3 regions of the Salipiger sp. D13 genome follow, and region 3 is predicted to be linked to each of the others. Evidence: riboswitches for the same ligand, from Rfam matches in the RefSeq annotation. Region 3 holds a riboswitch; each other region holds the start of a gene.
What was found. Region 3 has a riboswitch for thiamine pyrophosphate ahead of thiD (bifunctional hydroxymethylpyrimidine kinase/phosphomethylpyrimidine kinase). Riboswitches for the same ligand answer to the same signal wherever they lie in the genome.
Positions count from the first base shown of each region.

Region 1: it holds a riboswitch for thiamine pyrophosphate, as region 3 does, so the genes downstream of both, D6860_RS21785 (thiamine ABC transporter substrate-binding protein) here and thiD (bifunctional hydroxymethylpyrimidine kinase/phosphomethylpyrimidine kinase) in region 3, are expected to answer to the same signal.
Region 2: it holds a riboswitch for thiamine pyrophosphate, as region 3 does, so the genes downstream of both, D6860_RS10650 (FAD-dependent oxidoreductase) here and thiD (bifunctional hydroxymethylpyrimidine kinase/phosphomethylpyrimidine kinase) in region 3, are expected to answer to the same signal.

Region 1 is NZ_RAPJ01000019.1:84,259-88,790, forward strand. Features, by position in the region: gene D6860_RS21775 (methyl-accepting chemotaxis protein) at 1-317, shown strand, start outside; gene aroC (chorismate synthase) at 400-1,500, opposite strand; TPP riboswitch at 1,596-1,706, shown strand; gene D6860_RS21785 (thiamine ABC transporter substrate-binding protein) at 1,744-2,727, shown strand; gene D6860_RS21790 (thiamine/thiamine pyrophosphate ABC transporter permease ThiP) at 2,703-4,271, shown strand; gene D6860_RS21795 (thiamine ABC transporter ATP-binding protein) at 4,258-4,532, shown strand, end outside.
Region 2 is NZ_ML112594.1:203,688-208,219, reverse strand. Features, by position in the region: gene D6860_RS10665 (thiamine phosphate synthase) at 1-336, opposite strand, end outside; gene D6860_RS10660 (thiazole synthase) at 333-1,103, opposite strand; gene thiS (sulfur carrier protein ThiS) at 1,105-1,302, opposite strand; gene D6860_RS10650 (FAD-dependent oxidoreductase) at 1,286-2,263, opposite strand; TPP riboswitch at 2,408-2,508, opposite strand; gene D6860_RS10645 (phosphatase PAP2 family protein) at 2,854-3,876, shown strand; gene D6860_RS10640 (zinc-dependent alcohol dehydrogenase family protein) at 3,921-4,532, opposite strand, start outside.
Region 3 is NZ_RAPJ01000046.1:9,404-13,935, reverse strand. Features, by position in the region: gene D6860_RS23330 (sensor histidine kinase) at 1-2,032, shown strand, start outside; TPP riboswitch at 2,118-2,212, shown strand; gene thiD (bifunctional hydroxymethylpyrimidine kinase/phosphomethylpyrimidine kinase) at 2,336-3,151, shown strand; gene D6860_RS25400 (hypothetical protein) at 3,400-3,570, opposite strand.

The DNA.
Region 1 (4,532 bases), on a different contig from region 3:
CTGCGGCCAAGGAGCAGTCAGCGGGTCTTGAGGAAATCAACGTAGGCGTGGCGGAACTCGACAAGGTCACCCAGCAGAACGCGGCAATGGTCGGCGAGACGAGTTCGGCAAGCCAGCAACTCAGTGCCGAGGCGGATCGCCTGAGCAGCGTCCTGAACCGCTTCATGGGGATGGAGGCGCCTGAGCTCGAGGAGGTCACGCCCGTTGCTGCGCCGATCGCCGAGATCGAGGTCCCGGAGATGGCCGTGCAGGATGTCCCGGTCGCGCCTCCCAAACGTGCGGCTGGTGCCGACATGGACCTCTGGGAGGATTTCTAGATCAGCATGACGCGCTGCCGTCTTTCTCCGGAACGCGAACCCAGGGGAAGACGGCAAGCTGCATGTCACGGGACAGGAAAGGTCACCCGATCTTGCCGCGGTTCTCTCCGACCTGTCCCCGATGCAGGAGCAGATGGTCGAGCAGCACGCAAGCCACCATGGCTTCCCCCACCGGAACGGCGCGGATGCCTACGCAGGGGTCGTGACGGCCCTTCGTGACGATTTCGGTCTCTTCGCCGGACTTCGTGATTGTCCGGCGGGGGGTGAGGATCGAAGAGGTTGGCTTCACCGCGAACCGCAGCACGACGTCCTGCCCCGTCGAGATGCCGCCAAGGATGCCGCCCGCGTGGTTCGAGCTGTACTCCGGCCCGTTGGGACCCATGGTGATCTCGTCGGCGTTTTCCGAGCCGCGCAGGGCCGCCGCCGCCATGCCTTCGCCGATCTCCACCGCCTTGACCGCGTTGATCGACATGGCTGCCGCCGCAAGGTCGGTGTCGAGCTTGCCATAGACCGGGGCGCCAAGCCCCGCAGGGACACCACGCGCCACGACCTCGATCACCGCGCCGACGCTGTCGCCGCTCTTGCGCAGGTCGTCGAGGTAGTTGGCCCAGGTCTCGGCCGTCTCTGCATCCGGGCACCAGAAGGCGTTCTCGCCCACCTGCGCCAGGTCCAGCCGCGACCGGTCGATCGCGTGCGGACCCATCTGCACCATGTAGCCGGTGATCTCGAGGCCCGGGGCCAGAGCGGCGAGAGCGGCCCGCGCGAGCCCTCCGGCAGCGACGCGCGCGGCGGTTTCCCGCGCCGACGAGCGTCCGCCGCCGCGATAGTCGCGAATGCCGTATTTCTGCCAGTAGGTGATGTCGGCGTGACCGGGCCGGAACTTCTCGGCGATGTCGCCGTAGTCCTTGGACCGCTGGTCGGTGTTCTCGATCATCAGCTGCACGGGGGTGCCGGTGGTCTGCCCCTCGAACACGCCCGACAGGATGCGCACCGCGTCGGGCTCGCGCCGCTGCGTCGTGTAGCGGTTCTGCCCCGGCTTGCGACGGTCGAGCCAGTGCTGCAGCATCGCTTCGTCAACCGCGACCCCCGGCGGGCAGCCGTCCACCGTGGCCCCGAGCGCGGGACCGTGGCTTTCGCCCCAGGTGGTGACGCGGAACAGGTGGCCGAATGTGTTCATGCTCATGGGCGCAGTCTCCTTGTCCGAAGGGTTCCTAGGGCAGCGGCGGCGCCGTCTCAAGGCATTTCACCTTGCGCGGGGCGGGTTGCGGCACTACGACTCCCGATACCTCGGGGTGTCCGGCCGATCCGCGGCCGGGCTGAGATGCATCTTGCGAACCCGTTGAACCTGAACCGGTTAACACCGGCGGAGGGAAGGTGACGGCCTCGCGCCCGGTCTTGCCCTCTCGCCGCAAGCCTGGAGGATGCCATGAAGGCCATCACCACCGCTGCAGCGGGACTTCTCACAGCCAGCGCCGCGCTGGCGGATACACCCGTTCTCACCGTTTACGCAGGCGACTACATCGTCTCGGAATGGGGCCCCGGCCCGAAGATCGAGGAGATGTTCGAGGCGCAGTGCGACTGCGACCTCCAGTTCAAGCCCGGCGACCTGCTGCCGCGCATTCTGCTCGAGGGCGACCGCACCGAAGCGGACGTCGTCTTCGGGCTGAACACCGACGTCACGAAAAAGGCGCGCGAAAGCGGGCTCTTCGCGCCCCACGGGCAGGACCTGTCGCCGCTGACGCTGCCGATCGAGTGGGATGACGAGATCTTCCTGCCCTACAACTACGGGCACACGGCCTTTGTCTACGACACCGAGCGTCTGCCCGAGCCGCCGCAAAGCTTCGACGCACTGCTGAACGCGCCGGACGACCTCAAGATCGTGATCCAGGACCCGCGCAGCTCGATCTCCGGGCTGGCCACGGTGCTTTGGGTTCAGGCGGTCTACGGCGACGAGGCCGAGGCAGCCTGGGAGGAGCTTGCCCCCAAGATCCTCACGGTGACGAAGGGCTGGTCGGAAAGCTACGGGCTCTTCACCGACGGCGAGGCCGACATGGTGATGAGCTATACGACCTCGCCCGCCTATCACATCATCGCCGAGGACGATCGAACGAAGAAGGCGGCGATCTTCCCCGAGGGGCATTACTTCATGGTCGAACTGGCCGCCAAGGTCGCAAGCACCGACCAGCCCGAGCTGGCGGACGACTTCATGGCCTTCATCCTGAGCGAGCCGTTCCAGGAGATGATCGCGACCGGCAACTGGTCCTTCCCGGCGGCGCTGCCGCGCGAGAAATGGCCCGAGGGCTTCAAGGAACTCGATCTGCCCGAGAAGGTGCTTTTCTATTCCGAGGACGAGGCGGCCGCGCTGCGCGACGAGGCGATCGAGGCATGGCGCCGGGCGCTGTCGCGCTGACCCGCGGCTTCGGGAAATCAATGGTGCGCCCAGGCCGGGGCATCGCGGTTTTCGCCGCGCTTGCCGTGGCGGTGCTCACGCTCGGGCCGGTCGTCGCGGTGCTGATCCGCGCGGGCGGTTGGGGCAGCCTCGGGGCGAACGAGTGGCAGGCGCTGCGGTTCACCCTGATGCAGGCCACTCTGTCCGCGGGATTGAGTGTCGCGCTTGCAGTCCCCGTGGCGCGGGCGCTGGCGCGGCGGAGTTTTCGCGGCCGTGGGGCGCTCGTCGCGCTTATGGGCGCGCCCTTCATCCTGCCGGTGATCGTGGCGGTGCTGGGGCTGATCGCGGTCTTCGGCCAGAACGGTCTCGTGAACCTCGCGCTGCGTGGGCTTGGTCTGCCGGGCATGACCGTTTACGGCGTGCACGGGGTGATCCTCGCGCATGTGTTCTTCAACCTGCCGCTCGCCGTGCGTCTCATCCTCCAGGGCTGGCTTGCCATTCCGGCCGAACGGTTTCGGCTTGCGGCCTCGCTCGGGCTGACGCCCGGGGCGATGTTCCGGGTGCTCGAGGCGCCGATGCTGCTGCGCATCGCGCCGGGCGCCTTCGCGGTGATCTTCGTCATCTGCCTGTCAAGCTTCGCTGTTGCGCTGACGCTGGGGGGCGGGCCGCGCGCGACGACCGTGGAGCTGGCGATCTACCAGGCGGTGCGCTTCGATTTCGACCTGGGCCGCGCGGCGCTGCTGTCGGTGATCCAGCTCGGGCTTGCTCTATGCGCGGGGCTCGTGGCGCTGAAGCTCGGGGCAGGGGATGGTTTCGGTGCGGGTCTCGACCGCATCCGGCACCGCTGGGACGGGCAGGGCGCGGCCGCCCGTATCGGCGATACGCTGTGGATCGCGCTTGCGGCGCTCTTCCTGCTGACACCGCTTCTGAGCGTCGTGATCCGCGGGCTGCCGTATCTTGCAGATCTGGGGGCGGCCACCTGGCAGGCCGCTGGCCATTCCGCGACGGTGGCGCTTGGATCGACGGCGCTCTGCCTCTGCTGGGCCTTGCCGCTGTCGACGCGCGGCGGCGAGCTCGTGGGGCTCGCCGGTATCGCGCTGTCGCCGCTGGTGCTCGGCACCGGGCTGTTCCTGATCGTGAGGCCGTTTGCGAACCCGTTTTCGCTGGCCCTGCCGGTCACGGCGCTGGTCAACGCGCTGGTGGCGCTGCCCTTCGCGCTGCGCATCCTGCGCCCCGAGGCCGAGGCGATCCGGAAGGACTATCGCCGCCTGTCGCAATCGCTGGGGCTGACGCCCTTCGCCTGGCTGCGGCTCGTTCTGCTGCCGCGCCTGCGCCGCCCGCTCGGATTTGCCGCCGGGCTGACCGCCGCGCTGTCGATGGGGGACCTCGGGGTCATCGCGCTTTTCGCGGACCCCGACCGGGCGACGCTGCCGTTGCAGGTCTACCGGCTGATGGGCTCCTACCAGATGGATGCGGCCGCCGGCGCGGCGCTTCTGCTGCTGCTCCTGAGCTTCGGGGTGTTCTGGCTGTTCGATCGCGGAGGAAGAATCGATGCTGACGCTTGAGGCCCTGCGCTTCCAAGAGGGCGACTATGCGCTGTCCGCCGACTTCAGCCTCGCAGCGGGGCGACGGGTGGCGATCATCGGGCCATCGGGGGCAGGCAAGTCGACGCTTCTCGACCTCATCGCCGGGTTTCGAAAGCCCGGGGAGGGGCGGGTGCTCTGGCAGGGGCAGGACATCACCGACGAGCCCCCGGATCGCCGGCCCGTCGCGATGCTGTTCCAGGAAAACAACCTCTTTCCGCATCTCGACCTGCGCCGCAATCT
Region 2 (4,532 bases), on a different contig from region 3:
GAGCAGCAGCGCCCGGTCGAGTTCATCGTGGTCGTGCGTGCTGATGCCGAGCCGCAGCCCGGCACGCCGGATCGCGGGCAGGTCGGCCTCGTCGAGGTCCTCCTGCCCGAGGTGCAGCCAGTCGCAGCCCGCCTCGATCGCCACGCGCCAGTGATCGTTGACCACCAGCACCGCGCCATGCTGCCGGCAGAGCGCCTGCGCGCGGCTGATGATGGGAAGAAGCTCGACCTCGGGCGTGTCCTTGATGCGCAGCTGCACCAGTTTCACGCCGAGCGGCAGCATCCGTTCCAGCCACGCCACGCTGTCGAAGATCGGGTAGAACCTGTCGAGCCTCATGCGAGAAACGCCTTTCCGATCAAAGGGGTGGAAGGCGCGGCCATGTCGCGCGCCTCCATCGGGTCGGCCTCGAAGGCCAGCCGACCGGCCTCGACCGCGCGGGCGAAACCCTGCGCCATGGCGGGCGGATCACCGGCCTTGGCGACGGCGGTGTTCAGCAGGACGGCATCGAAGCCCATCTCCATCGCCGCCGCCGCCTGGCTCGGCAGGCCGAGCCCCGCATCGACCACCATCGGCACGTCGGGGAACTGGGCGCGGAGCGTGCGCAGCCCGTAGATGTTGGTCAGCCCCAACCCGGTGCCGATGGGTGCGCCCCACGGCATCAGCACCTCGCAACCGACCGACAGCAGCCGGTCGGCCAGCACGATGTCCTCGGTGGTGTAGGGAAAGACCTTGAAGCCGTCGTCCACGAGGATGCGCGCGGCCTCGACCAGCCCGAAGGGATCGGGTTGCAGCGTGTCCGCGTGGCCGATGACCTCGAGCTTGATCCAGTCGGTCTCGAACAGCTCGCGCGCCATCTGCGCCGTGGTCACCGCCTCGCGCACCGAGTGGCAACCGGCGGTGTTGGGCAGGACCGCGACACCAAGGTCTCGGACGAGATCCCAGAACGCCGCGCCCGCCTTCTCGTGACCGGCCTCGCGGCGGACCGAAACGGTGGCGATGCCGGCGCCGGAACGCCGAAAGGCGTCCGCGAGCACTCCGGGCGAGGGATATTGCGCCGTGCCCAGCATCAGGCGCGATACGATGTCGGTATCGTAGAGCTTCATCTCAGCCTCCTTGCCGCGGGGTGACGATCTCGACCCGGTCGCCCGGCGAGAGCGCGGTGCCGGCCCGGGCGGCGCTCGGCACGAAGTCCTCGTTGAGCGCGGTGGCGACCTTTGAATCGCCGTAGCCCAGTTCCTCGAGCGCGCCTGCCAGCGTCGTGGCGCGGACCTCGGTCGCGGTTCCGTTAATCGTGATCTTCATCCATGAACTCCGCTGTCGTTCCGTCGCAGGCCGCCGCCACCGCCATTTTCGCAAGCGCCGGCGCAAGCAGAAAACCGTGACGGAACAAGCCGTTGACATGAAAGGTGTCGCCCCTGCGCCGGACGCGGGGCAGGTTGTCGGGAAAGGCCGGGCGCGCATCGGCGCCGATCTCGACCAGCTCGGCCTCGCCGAAGGCCGGGTGCAGCGCGTAGGCCGCCGAGAGCAGTTCGAGCACCGAGCGCACGCTGCGCCGCCGGTCCTCGCTTTCGATCTGCGTGGCGCCAAGCATGAAGAGCCCGTCGGCGCGGGGAACGATGTAGAGCGGATAACGCGGGTGCAGCAGACGCACCGGGCGCGACAGGCGGATGTCATGGCTGCGAAGCACCGCCATCTCGCCCTTGACCCCGCGCAGGTCGCTCAGTCGGTCGCGCGCCGAAAGACCCCGGCAGTCGAAGGTCAGCCCCTCCGGCGTTCCGCGCTCGGCGCGGAAACGGACGCCCGCCGCCTCGAGACGGTCGCGCAGGCAGGTGAGCGCCGCACGCGGGTCGAGATGCGCCTCGCCGGGGAAGAGCAGCGCCCGCTCGAAGCGACCGTCGAGGTCGGGCTCGAGTTCGGCAATGCCGTTGGCATCCTGTGTCACGTGCTCGGCGGTCCGGCGTGCGAAACGGTCGAGCTCGCGCCGGTCGCGGCCCAGCGTCAGCACAAGCGTGCCGCGCCGCTGCACCTCGACACCCTGCGCAGCCCACCAGTCCGCGGCCTCCTGCCCGAGGCGGATGACGGGCTCCTCGGCGCTTTCGCCCTCGCAGAACGGCGCGAGCATGCCCCCCGCCCACCAAGAGCAGCCATGCGGGCCGGGACGGGGCGACGGATCGCAGACCGTCACGTCATGGCCACGCGCGACCAGCTCGGTCGCGACGCAGAGACCGGCGACGCCGGCACCGATGACCGTGGCGCGGGTCATGGGCGGCCTCGCCTACGGACGGCGGGGCGAGCGCTGCCGCGCAAGGCGGGCGCGGTGTTCAGGCGGTCGGATGGGTGACGGCTCATGCAAGGTCCTCCATCGACGCAAGGATGGAGGACGACCGGACGCGGAGAGACTCCCCCTGTTCGGTCGAGCTCCGTTCCCTACGCCGGTATTAGCCGGATCAGGTTCTATGGGTCGGCTGTCGCCTCTCAGCCCCTGACGGGGCACCCCAACGGATTCACCACGACGTTAACCGGATGGGCGCGGCGATACAACTGCCCATCGTCCGCCCCCTGTCCCGCCGCGACCGCGCGCCGGTCTGGTCCGTCCGGTGACGGAGTCGCGAATTTCCGCTCATCGCCAGGCCGGCGGGATCATCCTGTCGCGGCCCGCTGGCAGGCCGCCGCCCCTGCACTATGTGCATTCCGCAAGGTTTCCGGATTTGGAGCAGATTTCGACGTGCTGTCACATTTCGCGAGATGGGCTCCGGGCGCAGACTGCCCGGCATCGGCGGCCCGCTGCCACCCTTCGTGCATGACAGGCGCGTCGATGCCCGCCTTCCCGGGCAACGCCGGAGGCGCTGTCGCATGATCGCCTTTCCGTCGCTGGCCTTTCTCATCTTCGGTGTCGCTTACGCGCTGGTGTCACTGGTCTTCGCGATCATCTTCCGCGACGGCGTGCTCGGCGAGATCCTGAGCTCGGTCTCCGGCGGACTGGACATTTCGCTGCGCTACTTCTGGGCCATGGCGCTGGTCATCACCGCCTGGGCGGTGCGATCGGGCATCAAGCGCGGCGCGCCGCTGCGGGTGGCGGTCGGCAATGTCGCCGCCATCTACGCCGCGACCTTCGCGCTTCACTTCGGCTTCACGCTGTTCAAGACGACGATGCCAGAGATCGTGCCCCATTACGCCGACCCCTACCTCGCGGCGGTGGATGCCTGGCTGCACGGGCAGTCCGACCCCTGGTCGGTGATCGACCGGCTGATCGGCTCGGCCCGGATGATCCAGCTCACGCCGCTCTACCAGGGGCCGTGGCTGGTCGCCGCCTTCCTGTTCCCGGTGATCCTCGTGGCCTCGGACGACAACCCCGAGCGGGTGAAGCGCTACCTCGTGCTCTACTGCTGCAGCTGGATCGTGATCGGCAATATCATCGCGCTTGGCGGCATGTCGGTGGGGCCGGTGTTCTACGACAGGTTCTACGGTAGCGCCCGCTTCGAAGGGCTGACCCGGACACTGGACGAGGCGGGGCTCGCACACACCACGATGGGGATGCTGCAGGACTACCTGTGGAGCATGTTCGCCGCCGGTCGCGAGGGCTTCGGCACAGGCATCTCGGCCTTTGCCTCGGTTCACGTTTCGGTCGCCACCGTGATCGCGCTATACTGCGGTGAGCGCTCGCCGCTGCTCGCCGTCCCGAGCGGGCTGTTCTGCGGCATGGTGCTGCTGCTGTCGGTCTGGAGCGGCTACCACTATGCGGTCGATGGCTATGTCTCGATCGCGACCGTGGCACTGATCTGGGCCGGGCTCCGGCGCTGGTCGCGCAGTTCGGCGACCGGCAAGGCGCCGGCACGCTACGCGCTCGACGAACGGCTCGACGCCTCGCGCGACTGAGACGGCGCCCGGCCTCATCGGACCGGGCACCGTGCGTCACGACTTCACATCGTGACGCAGATCTTGCCGAAATGATCGCCGCTTTCCTGCAGACGGAAGGCGTCTGCGAGATCCGCCAGATCGAAGGTCCGGTCCACCACCGGACGGATGGCGAGCGTCTCGAGCGCGGCGACGAAATCCTGCTGGTGCTTGCGCGACCCGACGATCAGACCCTGCAGCCGCTGCTGCTTGCGCATCAGGTTGGCGGTGGGAATCTCGCCGCTGATGCCCGTCAGGATACCGATCAGCGCGAGGTGCGCGCCGGGACGGCCCGCGGTGATCGACTGCTCCAGCGTGGCCGGGCCGCCGACCTCGACCACGATGTCGACGCCCCGCCCGCCTGTGAGCCGCTGCATCTCTGCGCCCCACTCCGGCGTGTCACGGTAGTTGATGACGTGATCGGCGCCCAGCTCGCGCAGCCGCTCGAGCTTCGCGTCCGACGACGAGGTCGCGATGACCCGCGCGCCCATCGCCTTGGCAATCTGCAGCGCGTAGATCGAAACGCCGCCAGTGCCGAGCACCGCCACGGTGTCGCCCGGCTTCAGGCCGCCGTCGACCACCAGCGCCCGCCACGCGGTGAGCCCGGCGGTGGTGATGGTGGCGGCCTCGGCATGGCT
Region 3 (4,532 bases):
CTTCCGCTTCGTGCTGCAGGGCCGCCAGATCACCTCGAGCGCCGGGCGCGAGTGGGTCTTCGTCCAGATGGGCCAGACGCTGAACGCCCGCAAGGACCAGCAGTTGTCGCTGTTTCTGAACGGCATGGGCGGGCTCGCCGTGGTGTCGCTGATCGGGCTGGGCTTCGTCTGGCTGGCGATCCGGGCATCGCTCGCCCCGCTGCACCAGATCGCCGACACGCTGCTTGCCCGGTCGCCGCGTGACCTGTCGCCGATCGAGGGCGACCCGCCGCAGGAAATCTCGGGGCTCTTCCAGGCGATCAACGGCTTCATCGCGCAGCTCGGACGCAACCGCGCGCTGACCGAGCGTTTCATCGCGGATGTCGCGCACCAGACCCGCACCTCGCTCTCGGCGCTGCAGGGCCAGCTGGCGCTCGCCTCCGATGCCGAGACCCCCGAGGCGCTGCGCGAACGGCTGGGGCGGACCTCGGCGCAGGCCGAGCGGACGGTGCGTCTGACCAACCAGCTCCTGTCGAACGCCATGGTCTCGCACCGCTCGGAAGAGGCGCAGCTCGAGCCGCTGGACCTGCGCCCGCTGGTCCGCAACACGCTGGCCGAACTGCTGCGCGAGCGGCGGCTGCGCAAGGCGACGCTGTCGTTCGACGATGCCGGCCTGCCCGACGGGCGGGGGCGCATCCGGGGAGACGCCATTTCGATCCGCGAGGCGCTGCGCAACCTGATCGACAACGCCATCCGTCACGGCGGCGAGGACAACACCATCGTGATCCGGCTCGATGGCGACGAGACCACGATCACGCTCACCGTCTCGGACGCCGGCCCCGGCATCGCCCCCGCCGACCGGCTGCGTGCGACCGAGCGATTCACCTCGATCAACCGGGCGACGGCGGGCTCGGGGCTGGGGCTCGCGATCGTCCGGTCGGTGGCCGAGGGCCACGACGCGCGGCTGACGCTCGGCACCTCGCGGCTTGGCGGGCTTCGCGCCTCGATCCTGTTCCGGCGGCTGGCGGTGATGCTGCTCGCGGGGCTCCTGGCCCTGATCGCAGCCCCGCGCGCGGAGGCCGACGAGCTTCTCGTCCACGCCGCCACCGATCCCGCCGCCATGCGCCCGCTGATCGAGGCATTCGAGGCCCGCAACCCGGCCGTCGACGTGGTCTACCACGATTACCAGACCGTCGATCTCTACCAGGAACTTCTCGATCCCTCGCCCGAGACGGTGCCGGATCTCGTGATTTCCTCGGCGATGGACCTTCAGGTCGACCTCGTGAACCGCGGTCTTGCGCACCGGCTGCGCGTTCCGCAAGCATGGCAGCCGCCGGAATGGGCCTCGTGGCGATCCGAGCTTTTCGGCTTCACCTTCGAGCCCGCCGCGATCCTCTACGACCGGCGGGTGCTGCCCGAGTCGAACCTGCCAACCAGCCACCGCGACCTGTCGAGCTTCATCCGCGATCACGAGGACGAGCTGCGCGGCAAGATCGGCGGCTACGACCTGCGGCGCTCCGGCATCGGCTACCTGTTCGCCACGCAGGACACGATCCAGAGCGTGCAGGCGCAGCGGCTGATGGAGGTATTGGGCCGCGCCAACATCCGCACCTTCAACACCACGGCGAGCATGGTTCAGGCCACGCGCGAGGGCCGGATCTGCATGGCGCTGAACATCATCAGCTCCTACGCCATGGCGCTGGTCGCCGACGATCCGAACATCGGGGTGCATTTCCTCGACGACTACAATCTCGTGATGACCCGCAGCGCCTTTGTTCCCAGGGGCGCGCGCAACCCGGTGCGCGCCGAGGCCTTCATCGGCTTCCTGCTGTCACCCGAGGGGCAGGCGATCCTCGACGCCGAGACACCGCTGTTCTCGCTGATGCCCCCGGCGGGCGGCCTGACCCCGCCGGCGCTGCCGATGCCGCGCAGCTCGACCAACTTCCTGCCGATCCGGCTGGGCCCCAGCCTGCTGACCTTTCTGGACCGCATCAAGCGCGAGGACTTCCTGCGCAACTGGGATTCGACCCTGATGGGCGATCCCGGCCCCTGAGGCCCTGAGCCCCCTGCCCTGCCCTGTCGTCGGTCAGCGGCCCGGCACGCTTGACGTGCGCCGGCTCTCCGTGCGAGCCAGTGGGCAGAAGCGACAGGGGCGCCCGGACATCCGGGCTGAGATGCACCCTTGGAACCTGAACCGGATAATGCCGGCGGAGGGAGGCGCGCACGACCCACCGGGCGCATGCCCCTTGCCGTCGTGATGTCTCCGCCCCGCCCCATGGAGGAGACGAGAGTTGACCGAAACCCGCCACATGCCCACGACGCGGCAAGGCCGCACACCGACCACGGGGGGCCGGACATGACCCCCAACATCCTCTCGATCGCCGGCTCCGATCCCTCGGGTGGCGCCGGCATCCAGGCCGACATCAAGGCGATCTCGGCGAACGGCGGTTACGCGATGGCGGTCATCACCGCGCTCACGGCACAGAACACCCGGGGCGTGTCGGCGGTGCATCTGACCCCGCCCGAAATCGTCGCGGCGCAGATCCGGGCGATCCGCGAGGACATCGCGGTTCACGCGGTCAAGATCGGGATGCTGGGCGACGCCGAGATCACCGCCTGCGTTGCGCGCGAGATCGCCGGAATCGGCTGCCCCGTCGTGCTCGACCCGGTGATGGTCGCCAAGGGCGGTGACCGGCTGCTGGACGCGGCTTCGGTCGGTGCGCTGCGCGACAGCCTGCTGCCACTGGCCAGCGTCGTGACCCCGAACCTGCCCGAGGCCGCGGACCTTCTGGACCGCCCCGAGGCCAAGTGCCGGGACGACATGCAGGCGCAGGCCCGTGCGCTGCTTGCGCTCGGACCCGCTGCGGTGCTGCTCAAGGGGGGCCATCTTGCAGGTGAGGTCAGCGACGATCTGCTTGCCACGCGCGAAACCGAGACATGGCTTTCCGGTCCGCGCATCGCGACGGGAAACACCCACGGCACCGGCTGCACGCTGTCCTCGGCGCTTGCGGCACAGCTCGGAGCGGGCCTGCCGCTCGCCGAGGCCGCAACCGAGGCCAAGCGCTACATCACCGGCGCCATCGCGGCGGCCGACCGTCTGGCGGTCGGTTCCGGCCACGGCCCGGTGCATCACTTCCATGCGGTCGGATGGGGGGAGGATCAGCGCGGTTGAGCCCTGCCCTTTTCGGGGGGCCTTGCAGGAGCAGACGTTGCGAGCCATGCACGCAGCACAATCCGGGTCTGCAACGGATGCGATTGTTCCGCGGACCGCGCATTGCTAGATAGCGGTAACGGCGCTGCCAAGCGCCAGACAGTTTTCCTGAGGTTCTCTCCTCCTCCCTGGACCTCGGAAATCAGCGGCGGCCCTCTCTCCTCCTCCCTGAGGGTCGCCGCGCTCCCTTCCCTTTCAGCAATTCGCTATCAGGTCACCGACATGCGCTCGTGGCGTTCGCGCTCGGCCGACACGGCCTCGAGGAAGAGTTCCGGGTCGTCGTCGGAGGGACAGATCTGCTGCGCGATTTCGAAATCCGAGTTGCCGCGATCGAGCAGTCTCTCGATGGTTTTCGTCTGTTCGCGATTGAACATGGTCATGGGCCTTACTCCTTCCTGACGAGACATAGCACGGCTGTGCCGCTGGCACGGTCGGCTGTGACGAGGGTGGTCTTGTTCGGACACCCGCCTGAGATGAAGGCAGGTGGCGCCTTATAGCATGAAAGGGTAGCGCAACCAAGCTTTCGGGATAGCGCAAACAGCCGCAGGATCTCCGGCGGTTTCTGGCCCGATCTTTCCGCGCCCGCCCACCGCACAGCCCGCTGCGAAAAAAGCGGCGAAAAAACGTGCATGCAGTGTGCTGCTTTTGCAAAAATCCGCGAAATCCGACGTGCCAAACCTGATGGGTCGTTGCAGATGACGCTGGCGTTGCTATCTCGGGGGTAAGCAAGACCGGCCGCCTCACGTCCTCCACGGAGGCGACCGGATCACGACGGTTCAGGCCCTCTCCCGGTGGCCACGCCCGTCTGCGCGGTCGGCCCGCTCTCCTCCTCCGGCGGGTCGACCCTCTACTCCCTTGCGTTCCGGCACGACACATCACTCGCGACATAATGTCCAGAACATTTTACGCTGCGGCGCAGCAACAGTGCACGCCGTTCGGGCGGTCTCAGGGCCTCTTTTCAGGCGCTTGGACCGCGGCCGCCGCGCGCGGGTGTCACTCGCCCCTGAGGGGGTCCTGAGGTCGCCCGGGAAACGCTTTGCGATCAACTCCTTGAACCGGACAGGACGAAGGGCTCGGCTCGCTCTGCGAGGGATGCGCTAGCCTTGTGCGTGTGGACCACTGTTGCGGGCAATGGCGCGCGGCCGGCGATTGTCTCAACCAAGGGCGACTCGGGACTGGCCTTGGATACATGGACGGCCCGCAAAGCACGCAAATCGTGGCGAATCACCTGAACATGATTCGCGCCTGCTGACGTGTCCCGATTCCGTGCCCGACCTTGGCTCAGGCCCTAAGCGCCCCTTGATCTGTCATACATGTAAATGCATATTGCTAGAGTCATCAT